Regions from separate parts of the Sphingobacterium sp. UBA5639 genome, predicted to be linked through region 4. Evidence: riboswitches for the same ligand, from Rfam matches in the RefSeq annotation. Region 4 holds a riboswitch; each other region holds the start of a gene.

Region 1 (3,144 bases), on a different contig from region 4:
ATTGCAGTAATTTCTTATCTTGGTCCTTATATATTAATATTACTATTGGCCATAATTATTAATTGATTTTGAAACCGTTATTACTGCTGTTATTCACACTCTCATTGTCTTCGTGTACTTTCTTTGGGAAGAAAAAGGAGTTTCCTGAAGGCAACTACCAAATGATATTGGGCTATCCAAATGATGAGTATCATAAATTAAAAAGAGAATCTCCCCAAAATGTGGAGGCAGATACCTATGGTAATGATCCTATTCTATACCGATCCTTTCTTTCGCTTCATGATAAGGACCAGTTTGTCATGGCGATTGATGATATCTTACTCTTTGGTAAGTATAAATTTGACGGTGATAGATTAGAATTGACGGATGAGAAAAAAGGTAGTGTCGCTTTGGATATTGTTAAAATAAAAAAAGATTTTGTTCAGCTGAGAGGTGATTTTTCACAGTTTAGCTCAGCACGTATACCCACTAGTGAAAGACTTTATATCAACTTTGCGTTAGATAAAACCCTTATCCGGGAAACGCCCAGTAAATTTGATAGCCAAGTGAATTTATGGCGAAATGCTCCGGTAAAATCGGAAAGTGAAAAGGAGATAAAAGCCAGGGCCTTGAATTTTGTAGATTATTCTATCGCTTATTTCCAACACATATCAAGCTCTGGTACTCATCACGATTATCGAATGGATGGTGTCGAATCACCAATTATTTATGCCGAGAATGGCATTGTGCTCAAGGCATGGGCAGATGTTCCTGATTCTTGGAAGGAATTATTTTACAACGAAAAAGAGGCATTAGTCGCCTATCACTATTTATTTGACGGATTTAAATATGGATCGAAAGAGGAGTACCATGTTACAGGACTCTTATTGGTCACATTTTATCTCAAAAATTTACGAAATTCTTTGGCAGCTAATCTTTAGCCAATGTTCTTGTGGCATAGTCAATCTCTTCGCTGTCTATGATCCTCGATCGTTAATTCTACTGGTTTTTCTAGGTCTTTAACTATTGGTATGGTGAAGAATCCTGTCGTTGCATGGATACAAAGCTAAAGTGACGTTGAAACATCGTTTATTGAAGTCTTTTTGCTGCTATTTTTGCCTTTTCGAAAAATAATTTTTGTCTTTTGATTTTTTAAAACGATATTAGCAACGCTTATAGAGAAAGGCCGAGGGACTAGACCCGTTGAAGCCTTAGCAACCTGTATTGTTCAAGGTGCTAAATTCTACCCTACTCCATGTGGGAAAGATAAGTTACATGTAGATAAACGATTCCTCGACGTGTGCGTTTCGATGTAAGCCAACCAAACTAAAAACAGTTTTTTAATGAAGATTATCGATCATATCCAGAATGCCAAAGGAAAAACATTGTTTTCTTTTGAGCTATTGCCACCGGCGAAAGGGCAGGGCATCCAAAGTATTTTTAAAACCATGGATGAACTGATGGAGTTTAAACCTCCTTTTATCGACGTCACCTACCATCGGGAAGATTATATCTATAAAGAGCATGCGAGTGGATTGCTGGAACGTGTTTCCTATCGTAAACGTCCTGGGACAGTGGCGATATGTGCTGCAATCATGAATAAATATAAAGTGGATGCGGTGCCACATTTGATATGTGGGGGTTTTACAAAAGAGGAAACTGAAAATGCATTGATCGATTTGAACTTCCTGGGGATAGATAACGTTTTGGTGTTGCGGGGTGATGCACGTAAGGGCGATGCCGATTTTATACCAACCGATGGTGGACATGCTTTTGCAACAGACCTATTGGAACAGGTAACCGATATGAATAAAGGAAAGTATCTGCATGAAGACATTATCACGTCGGAAAAGACTGATTTTTGCATCGGAGTAGCCGGGTATCCCGAAAAGCATTTTGAATCTCCAAATTTCAATACTGACTTTAAATATCTGAAACAAAAAGTCGATATGGGAGCAGAGTTTATTGTGACTCAGATGTTCTTTAATGTTGAAAAATACAAGGAATTTGTAACAAAATGTAGGGACAATGGAATCCATGTGCCCATTATTCCGGGATTAAAACCACTGACAACAAAAAAGCAATTGGTGACCTTGCCAAGAATTTTTCATTTAGATATTCCAGAGGAACTGAGTGACGCTGTCGCGGCATGTAAAACGAATGCCGACGTCAGACAGGTAGGTGAAGAGTGGTTGGTACAACAGTGTCAGGAGCTGATTAAATTTGGCGCTCCGGTATTACATTTTTATACGATGAGTAATCCTGGTCCAACAAAGAAGATTGTTGAAAAACTAGCCTAACTCATAAAATGATAAAAAAGGGAGCAGATAAGCTCCCTTTTTTTATGATAATATTCATTGTGAAAGCCTGAAATAGGTTGAAAGTCTCGGCAGCGTGGTTTAGGTCGATCTCTATATTCAGCGTTGAATAGCCTGTTTATAGTCAGGTACTGGTGTTAAATAGTGTTAATTCGTGTGTCGGAGTCAGGATAACTTTTTAACTTAAAGTGCTAAAAAGGATTTTAACAATAGACCAATTGACCTTATGACGTACAATAGATTAAATTCTCTACTCGGTTTTGCTTGCGGACTAATTGCCACCTGTGTATATATCGCTACAGTTGAAAAGACGGTAAGCTGGTGGGATTGCGGTGAATTTATAGCCTGTGCCTATAAATTGGAGGTGGCACATCAACCGGGAGCACCATTGTTTCTTCTTATTCAGAATATATTTTCTAATCTCGCTTTAGGGAATAAGGGGCAGATCGCCTATTGGATGAATATAGGTTCTGCAGTTTGCAGTGGAATTACTGTTACCTTTTTATTTTGGACAATAACCGCCATTGCTAAAAAGCTACTCAACAAAGACAAACAAGCTCCTTTGTCAACCTACCTGCAGATCTTCGGCGCAGGAGTTGTCGGTGCAATGGCATTTAGTTTCAGCGATTCATTTTGGTATTCGGCGGTAGAATCTGAAGTTTATGCAATGTCTTCGTTATGTACAGCAGTCGTATTTTGGGCAATTTTAAAGTGGGAAGTCCGTGCAGATGAAGACGGTAGCGATCGTTGGCTGGTTTTTATTGCTTTTGTTATGGGGCTTTCGATCGGAGTGCATCTATTAAATCTTTTAGCAATCCCGGCTATCGCGATGGTTGTTTATTTCCGA
Region 2 (3,144 bases), on a different contig from region 4:
CCCCGATAAGGATCTCTATTTGTTTGATTTCCAGGTGGTCCGCAAGGACTTGATGTGCGTGAACCAAATCCCTCACTGTGAATTCGGGGAAAGATAGGTAATAGGGTTGTCCGGTTGCTGGGTTTACAGATAGCGGATTACTGCTATTATATGCTGATCCTATGACATTGGCACAAATAATATAATAATCGTTTGCATCAAACAACTCACCTGTTCCAAAAAGACCGGACCACCAATCCAGCACATCTGCATTGGCCGTTAATGCATGGCAAACCCAGATCACATTGCTGCGATCTGCGTTGGGTTTGCCAAATGTTTCATAACTGATTTGTAAATCATTAAGCTCTCTTCCATTTTCAAATACAAAAGGCTCCGGGTGCAGATATATATGCTTACTCATTTCACGTTTAAGTTTTAAGCCGAAAAAATCTGATTATTTAATTTTATCAAAAGCTTGTTGTAAATCAGCTTTGATATCATCAATATGCTCTATTCCTACAGAAAGACGTAATAAGCCTTTGAAGACTCCGGCATTGGCTTGATCTTCATCACTCAATTGTTGATGGGTTGTAGCTGCTGGATGAATAATCAATGACTTCGTATCACCAACATTGGCTAAATGACTGATCAATTCTAAGCTGTCGATAAAGCTATTGGCCTTTTGCGCTGCGTCACCTTTAAGCTGGAAAGAAAGTACCGCGCCATAGCCATTTTTAAGGTATTTTTGTGCGTTAGCGAAGCTCGGAGAGCTTTTTAATCCCGGATAGTTTACTTTTTCTACCTGTGGATGCGCCTCAAGCCATTTTGCGACCTCTAAAGTGTTGTCTACATGGCGTTGCACCCGCAAAGACAAGGTTTCAAGTCCTTGTAATAATAAAAATGAATTGAAAGGGGAGAGTGCTGGTCCGAAATCCCGGAGCCCTTCCACACGCGCCCGAATGGCAAATTGAATATTTCCGAATGGTCCGCTTTCACCGAAAACTTCGGAAAATACTAAACCATGATAGCCTTCAGATGGTTCGGAAAATTGCGGGTATTTTCCATTGCCCCAATTGTAGTTTCCGCCGTCGACGATGACACCGCCAATGCTTGTGCCATGTCCACCGATCCATTTAGTTGCCGATTCAACAACCACATTTGCACCATACTCCAGAGGTTTAAATAAATAACCTCCGGCTCCAAAAGTATTGTCGACGATTAATGGTAAGTCATATTTTTTTGCTACGGCAGCAATTTTTTCAAAGTCGGGAATATTGAAACTTGGGTTTCCGATTGTTTCAACATAGATTGCTTTTGTTTTATCATCAATGAGCGCTTCAATTTTATCTGCTTCGGCGTCTGTTGCAAAACGAGCTTCGATGCCTAGGCGCTTAAAAGAAACTTTAAACTGGTTGAATGTACCGCCGTATAAGTTGGATCCCGCAACAAAATTGTCACCACTTTCCAAAATATTATTTAAAGCTATAAACTGTGCCGCCTGGCCGGATGCAACAGCAACAGCTGCAACTCCACCTTCCAGTGCCGCAATACGTTGTTCGAAAACATCCGTAGTAGGGTTCATAATCCGTGTATAAATATTACCGAACTGCTTTAATGCAAATAAGTTTGCGCCGTGTTCGGCATTTTCAAATACAAAAGATGTTGTTTGATATATAGGAACTGCTCTAGATCCCGTAGTAGGGTCAGCGACTTGGCCAGCGTGAACCTGAAGAGTTTCGAATTTTAAATTTTTGTTTGAAGACATAATATATCAGATTTTAAGGGTTCAAAAAGAAATTGCAAAGTAAAAAGAGAAGCATACACACCTCCTTGAAGGGTCTGTTAAATCTTTATCCAAGAAAACGGAAATGATTTTTAACAAGCATGGAAGTGCATATGCATACGCATTCGCATCGATACAATTGTACGATGGGTTACACTTTCGCTTATCGTGCGGTTCACTTGTGTTGAACCTGAATTTTTAATGGACTTCAGTAATTTAATAATCATTGTCTTATGTCATTTATATGCTCCAAAACGATATTGTTTTGGACAGGAATTGGCACCTTTTCAAACAAATTGAAGGTTGCCAGTGGGTCATTGAGCCAGTCTCTCGCCACTTCTTTATAAATCAAGACCTACTGATGAAGGGAGGTGTTGATTAGAAATCTTCTTTCGAAGACGACACAAATATAAACTCTTTTTTTATTAAAGCAAAAGAAATGCTATTTTTTAGTTAAAGGAATTTTGAATAACATGCCGATTGGAATCGCATATCTTCCGATGAAACCGCAAAAGTAACTGTCAATCGGGTATTATGATTTCTTTAAATTGATCCGTTCTGCAGTTTGATTTAAATCTGTTAGAAGAGGTTTAAGCGCATCGATTCTACTATGGATATCATAGGCGAGGTGGCGATTCGTCTTTTTGTTTAAAGATAGCGAGAGGCCCACCAAATGGGAATTGACCTGATATGCGAGTGCTTGAAAATGGTGAATATGTGACCAATCCATCCATTTGTGCTCGGGTTCTTGTTTCATTTGATTGATGGCGTCTGAAAACAGGGCCATGGCGGTCTGCGCCTTTTTACGAGCCAGTCGTATATCAAACGAACTTTGTCGTTCGTCCGACAGACGGTTATTGATGATCTGGAAATAATGCGCGTTGTAAAGGGATACCTCTTTTGCCAGCTGAACCATGCCTGTGCTCTGGCGTACAGGTATCAAGAAATAACCCGCTATAGCCAAGAATGCTCCAATCAGTGTGAAAAGTATTCGGCTGCCTAAAATGAGATTGATGTTCCCTTCGAACAGATTGAGCGCAATCACAATTCCCAAGGTAATGAAGATGACACTGACCATATAATTAGATCGGTTGAACAAAAAGAATCCAAAAAGACCCAATGCAGCTATGGTTAGGAGTGCTGGAAGAAAATGAATAGAAATTAAGCAGAACACACCAACTATAATACCCGAGAATGTACCGACAATACGTTCTATATTACGGGTTTTTGTCATTGAAAATGCTGGCCTGGCAACAATAGCGATCGTCAGTAAGATCCAATAGGTATATTTAAAATCCAAAAATAAAATACCGATCAATGCACCTGTTCCAAAAAGAAGAGCCATCCGAACCGCAAATCGAAAAAGCGGATTATTCAGATGG
Region 3 (3,144 bases), on a different contig from region 4:
TTAAAGATCGGTTACTATACGACAGTTCCAAATCCAAAAAAAGATTGCAAACCTCCAATTTCGTCTGTGCTGCGGCATTCTTCCAATCGATTCTAGCCAGCTCATTTTCCAGTTTTTTGGACTCTATTTTCATTAGGTCCCGATGCCCATTGTAGAGGTTCAGATAAAAATCCAGGCCGCTATCGTACAAGTAATGAATGATATCATGCTGGGAAGGTTTATTTAAAAGCCCCTGGTCATATACAGGCATATTACTTGCATAACTAGCAGAAGCTCTGGCGGAAATCTTAGGGAGCAACTCCATGCGTTGCTGCTGTACTGCCACCTCAGTTTCTTTGAGCTGCAAATAGGACTGCTCGATGTATTTACTGTTTTGTAGTGCTTTGTCGATCATGTCTTTCAGCGACATACGCAAAGAATCGAGGGCGAAGGTGTCCGAAATAGCGCATACTAACAATCCCATGGTTAGTATGCCTTTTGCCCAATAGGGAGGAAAAAAGTTCACGTGTGCTATGTAATTTTTTTGCGTTGCAAACTTAGACACTTATTGGAACTTGGATTTCTTCACAAACGCCAATATGTTATGGAAAAAAGACATTTTTTCATCAATTCAAACAAAAAGACCAATATCTGCCAAGAAGTCCTTACAATATCCTTTTTTACAGCACATAAAAAAGGCCTTTCAAATCATGATTTGAAAGGCCTTTCTCGACGGTATAATAATAGATTATCCGTATAAGGAATCTTCTATTGCATTCCACAACTGGATTCTCTTTTGTAGCGCAACTTTACTGATCTCTTTCATTTCCGTCCATTTAACCTCATCGTCCTTCGCAAGATCTGTGATCATCTGCATCGCCAACGGTCCATGCTCGTCGCCGTCAAGATCAATATGGCGTTGAAAATAATAAATAAAGCTATCCAGATTGGCTGTAGGAAAGTTTGTTTTAATTTCTTCCAAAATAGAGGTAAACATTCCCGGGATAAGATCTTCGCGTCCAAATGTAAATGCTGCAGCAATTTTATGCACCTCGCCCTCAGCAATCACTTCGAATGTAAAATTCAAAAAGTCTTTGATCCGCTTGTCCAATGTGGTCGTTGCAATGACATCGAATATGTTGCTCGATTTTTTGGCTTGAGCAATAAATTTGTTGACCAGATGAAGGTCGGCACCCATGGCATCCATGGCGTCCAGATACATCTCAAAATGGCTCAAACGGCGGCCATCAATGTATTCATCCGACTCCTCAGCCAATACAATTTCGTTGATTAGATAGCGTGTTGATGGATGCTCACTCGCAAACCAAGGTAAAGTCGTACAGGTCAATTTAATCTGTAAAGCTTTTAGTAAAGACATAAAATCCCATACAGCGTACACATGCCCTTCTGTAAAAGAACGTAGATTCTTGATCGTTTTGATCTTACGATATAAAGGGTGTTGCAATAATACCTCGCGTTCGGCAGCAATGTATTCGTTAATTTCCGCAATTCTATTCATGGCGCAAAAGTATTGTCTTATCTCTATTTTTAAAAGTATTTTCGATGAGATTACAGTAACATGATAAATTTTTCGCCCAGCTATCCGCTTCATAACCAAATCACAGCCAACCACGCGCCTCGCTTTTGACCTCCGTATTCCTGTTGCTAACGCCCATTTACCCTTAAAAACAAAAATATTTTTTATTATAAAAAATAATCTACTATATTTGTAGAGTATTCAGAATTGCATGATGCAATACCAACCGAGTGCAGGCACCGCGGTGGTAAATTAATACGGGTTTCGACCAAAATAAACGTCGCTGAACGATTATTTTCCCCAACAAGATCTGGATACAGTTTATGGTTTAATCCTTTAAATTTTTAAATTGTATGGCTACTACAACAAATCTTTACCAACACTTACTGGAAAAATTCAGTTATTACTCAACAGATGAACTGATACAGCTCAACAATGACACCATTTTGGGACAAGGCTGGGGTTCAGCCAAGGCAACCTTTAGAACAGCTTTGATCAGTACGTTCTCCAAAAGAGGATTGGATCTTTCCAACATCATTTCCAAGGAAGACGGTTTTACCTCGGTGAAGCATGTCCCTGTACGCTTGGAACAGAATGTCCTGATTCCTTTACAGTAATCGTTATCGGCAAAAAAAGGTAGGCCTAGCCTACCCTTTTGTCAATGAGTGATGATATTTTAACGTATGATTGAGTGAATGTGCGGTCTGCCGGGCATCGTCCTGATAGGACGATAAATCTTGGCAGGCTCTGATATCTGCTACATCCACCTTGTTTCTTACTTTGCTGATGACCTGATTTAATTCCGATTTCCAGTTGCCCGGATCGCCAAAATCGTCCACCCAATTTTTGTTGATAAACCTTTTATAGTTCAAAAGCAAAATATACAATTCCTCACCACTACCGGCGCGATTGATTGACGTGCGCCAGTTCTCTAATTTTTCTTTAAAACTCATAACCAGCAATATACAAAAAAATATTTGGATTCCAAAATAGTTGCATTTGAAACGGATAAGGATAACGAGAAATAAAATGATAAAATGATTAAACCTTCGGTGAATTATCTTGGTCATAAAGGAGGGATTCAATATAAATATCATATTATAAAACAGATACATTATGGCCTTTATCCACTTAAAAAATATGCTTGTTATTTCCTTTGCATTGCTATGTATATTGGAGAAAAGTATTGCTCAACAAGGTCGTCACAATAAAAGATCTACGTCTCAGACGACGTTTCGACATGACAGAGAAAACGATTATGTCAACATAGGCAACCGGATCTTCTACAGGGATAAGATGGTCGAAGGTGTCGATGCACGATCTTTCAAAGACCTCGGCAATGCTTATGCAATAGACAACTGGAATGCCTATTATCGTGGCGTTAAGATTAAAGATGTATCGCCACATTCTTTCCAATCACTTGGTTGGGGATATGCCAAAGATAGTTGGAATGCCTATTATCGTGGCGTTAAGATTAAAGATGTCTCTGCGCCCAGCTTTAAAATACTGGATGAAGGATATGCCAAAGACAGTTGGAATGTCTATTATAGAGGCAATCGACTAAAAGATGTATCCGACCAAAGCTTTGTTCTTCTCGGTGATGGATACAGCAAAGATAGCTGGAAAGT
Region 4 (3,144 bases):
CGGATTTCATCAACAACATGACGCATGAGTTTAAAACACCTGTTGCAACAATTATGATTGCCAGTGAGTCACTTAAAGATCCAGACATCAATGCCGACCACAAGCGCGTTCAGAAATTGGCTAATATCATCTACGACGAAAATGTTAGACTCGGAAATCATATTGAACGTGTGCTCGATTTGGCAAGACTAGAAAAAGAAACGCTAAAACTCGACCAGGTAGAAGTATGCATCAATGATCTTGTTTCGGCAGTAACGGACAGTATGCAGCTACGGATGCAAAATATTGGCGGGAAATTCAGTATAGATCTTGCAGCGACCAAGGATGTTGTCGTTGGTGATGAGTTACATTTTTCCAATGTATTTTACAATCTTTTGGATAATGCCATCAAGTACAGCAAAGGAGATTTACATGTCAACATCAATTCAAAAAATGTTGGCGACACCATTGTTGTCACCATAGCCGACAATGGTATTGGGATGAGCCGGGATCACCTGCAAAAGATTTTCGACCAGTTTTACCGTATTCCAACTGGGAATGTTCATAATGTCAAAGGATTTGGCCTTGGCTTAAGTTATGTACAGGACATTCTGAGAAGGCTGAACGGAAAAATTACAGTTAAAAGTGAAAAAGATAAAGGCACGACCTTTGAAGTAATTTTGCCTATTAAAAAATAAAACGTTCCTTTTTTGTATATTTCCTCTTTAAAAAATTTCAAAGGTTGAGGAAGGCTGATTTATCAGCATCAAGGGACATTGGTGAAAATTAATATATTCATTATGCAAAAGATATTATTAGCAGAAGATGATCCTAATTTGGGGGATCTTTTAAAAGACTATCTCGAATTAAAGGGAAAATTTGACGTCACATTATGCACGGATGGAGATGAAGCGATTTCTCAATTCAAAAAAAATAACTACGACCTTTGTATTTTTGATGTCATGATGCCAAAAAAGGACGGATTTACAGTTGGACGTGAAATCAGAAAAACAAACAATACTGTTCCTATTATCTTTGCCACAGCAAAGGGGATGATGGAAGATAAGACCGAAGCCTTTGAGCTAGGAGGAGATGATTATATCACCAAGCCTTTTCGAGTGGAAGAATTATTGCTCCGCATCAATGCTTTGCTGAAACGCAGTGTTCGAGACAAAGAAGAAGAAGTGGTTGCGGATAAATTTGAAATTGGCGATTATTTCTTTGATTATACAAGTCAGCAGATTTCTTACAAAGGACAGATGCAAAAACTCTCCACGAAAGAAGCTGAACTACTCCGCTTGCTTTGCTTAAAGAAAAATGATGTGCTGACCCGGGAAGAAGCGTTGTTAAAAATATGGCATGATGATAACTATTTTACGGGTAGAAGTATGGATGTATTTCTCAGTAAACTTCGTAAATATCTAAAAGAAGATAGCAAAGTTGAAATTGTCAATGTGCACGGAAAAGGTTACAAACTTTTGGTCAGCTAAAAAAAGGGGAATGAAAAATATAGTCATTCCCCTTTTTATGCTACACACGTATTCAAGCGTGACTTACTCGAATTCGTGGATGAAAATAAAAGAACAAAACAATTTCATCCTTAGTAGAATATAAAAAATTGACGCACTTTTATAAAAAATTTGCATTTCAAAAAGAAATGTTCTAACTTAGCGTCGCTTATAGAGAAAGGCAGAGGGAATAGACCCGATGAAGCCTTAGCAACCTGTCCCTTGACAAGGTGCTAAATTCTACCCTACTTGATATGGGAATGATAAGCCGAAGTCACCAAATTCTAGTGTGTCCTTCTCTCTCTAGCAAGAAATATAGTTGAAAAAGAAATATTAAAAACATTCATTATGTTATTGACTAACAATTTAGGTTACCCTCGTGTGGGCGCGTTCCGCGAATTGAAAAAAGCCAATGAGGCCTATTGGGCTAAAAAATCTTCTGTTGAGGAATTATTGGACACAGCAAAAAAAATTCGTGAAGGCAATTGGAAAACACAAAAAGATGCTGGAATAGATTTGATCCCTTCCAATGATTTCTCTTTTTACGATCAAGTATTGGATTTAACCCTCACTGTTGGTGCAATTCCTGCTCGCTACCATTCTTTATTGAATAAAGTAGACAACAATTACAGTTTAGATCTATATTTTGCCATGGCGCGCGGTTTCCAACAAGAAGGAATCGACGTGACTGCAATGGAAATGACCAAGTGGTTGGATACGAACTACCACTACATGGTACCAGAATTCACCAAAGATCAAGAATTCAAATTGACTTCCGAAAAATTCTTAAATGAATACAACGAAGCAAAATCATTGGGCATCGATACTAAACCAGTTCTATTAGGTCCTATTACATACCTTTTGATCGGTAAAGAAAAAGAAGCTGGCTTCGACCGTATCGATTTATTGGATAAACTTATTCCAGTATATGAGCAAATACTAGCTAAACTAGCTGATGCTGGTGCACAATATGTTCAGATTGACGAGCCTTTCTTAGCATTGGATTTAGATGCTAAAGTAAAAGCTTTATATCAACCTACTTTCGAAAAATTAGCTGCAGCAGCAAAAAATATCAAATTAATCGCAACGACTTACTTCGAATCTTTAAAAGACAACGAAGATATCGCAGTTAACCTACCTATCCATGCTTTACATTTGGATCTGGTACGCGGTGAAAATCAATTGGATACGGTATTGGCTAAAGTTCCTGCTTCATTAACATTATCTTTAGGTATTGTTGAAGGCCGTAACATCTGGAAAAATGATTACGAAAAATCATTGGTTAAAATCAAACAGGCTGTTGATGCATTAGGAAAAGACCGTGTATGGGTAGCTCCTTCTTCATCACTGTTGCACGTTCCTTTTGACTTAGACAATGAACACAATGAACAATCGCTACCAGCTGAAGTAAAAAACTGGTTAGCATTTGCTAAACAAAAATTAGCTGAAGTAAAAGACTTAGCCGTACTAGCGGAGGGAGAAGTTGATGCTGAAACAGCAAAACGCTTCGAAGCGAACAAAGCGGCTGCTGAAAGCCGCCGTACCTCTCCATTGATCCACAAACCAGAGGTTAAAACACGTACAAGCAATATTACTGATGACGATGCAAAACGCACTTCAGCATTTGCAGACCGTAAAGCAGCGCAACAAGCGAAAT

Evidence for each region. A riboswitch is a leader RNA that binds a small molecule or an ion and turns the genes downstream of it on or off. The one in region 4 is predicted to bind S-adenosylmethionine.
Region 1: another riboswitch for S-adenosylmethionine. It lies ahead of B4Z90_RS17850 (methylenetetrahydrofolate reductase); the one in region 4 lies ahead of metE (5-methyltetrahydropteroyltriglutamate--homocysteine S-methyltransferase).
Region 2: another riboswitch for S-adenosylmethionine. It lies ahead of B4Z90_RS19550 (O-acetylhomoserine aminocarboxypropyltransferase/cysteine synthase family protein); the one in region 4 lies ahead of metE (5-methyltetrahydropteroyltriglutamate--homocysteine S-methyltransferase).
Region 3: another riboswitch for S-adenosylmethionine. It lies ahead of B4Z90_RS00080 (5-oxoprolinase); the one in region 4 lies ahead of metE (5-methyltetrahydropteroyltriglutamate--homocysteine S-methyltransferase).

The regions. Positions count from the first base shown of each region.
Region 1 covers NZ_DIJR01000029.1:222,166-225,309, forward strand. The annotation lists gene B4Z90_RS17845 (hypothetical protein) at 69-920, shown strand; SAM riboswitch class I at 1,150-1,252, shown strand; gene B4Z90_RS17850 (methylenetetrahydrofolate reductase) at 1,323-2,279, shown strand; gene B4Z90_RS17855 (DUF2723 domain-containing protein) at 2,524-3,144, shown strand, end outside.
Region 2 covers NZ_DIJR01000030.1:77,644-80,787, reverse strand. The annotation lists gene B4Z90_RS19555 (homoserine O-acetyltransferase family protein) at 1-400, opposite strand, end outside; gene B4Z90_RS19550 (O-acetylhomoserine aminocarboxypropyltransferase/cysteine synthase family protein) at 434-1,744, opposite strand; SAM riboswitch class I at 2,000-2,112, opposite strand; gene B4Z90_RS19545 (FUSC family protein) at 2,295-3,144, opposite strand, start outside.
Region 3 covers NZ_DIJR01000001.1:14,782-17,925, reverse strand. The annotation lists gene B4Z90_RS00090 (TolC family protein) at 1-463, opposite strand, end outside; gene B4Z90_RS00085 (DUF3050 domain-containing protein) at 728-1,498, opposite strand; SAM-I-IV-variant riboswitch at 1,709-1,802, shown strand; gene B4Z90_RS00080 (5-oxoprolinase) at 1,870-2,133, shown strand; gene B4Z90_RS00075 (hypothetical protein) at 2,164-2,469, opposite strand; gene B4Z90_RS00070 (DKNYY domain-containing protein) at 2,633-3,144, shown strand, end outside.
Region 4 covers NZ_DIJR01000006.1:119,828-122,971, reverse strand. The annotation lists gene B4Z90_RS06270 (sensor histidine kinase) at 1-677, shown strand, start outside; gene B4Z90_RS06265 (response regulator transcription factor) at 780-1,469, shown strand; SAM riboswitch class I at 1,654-1,757, shown strand; gene metE (5-methyltetrahydropteroyltriglutamate--homocysteine S-methyltransferase) at 1,836-3,144, shown strand, end outside.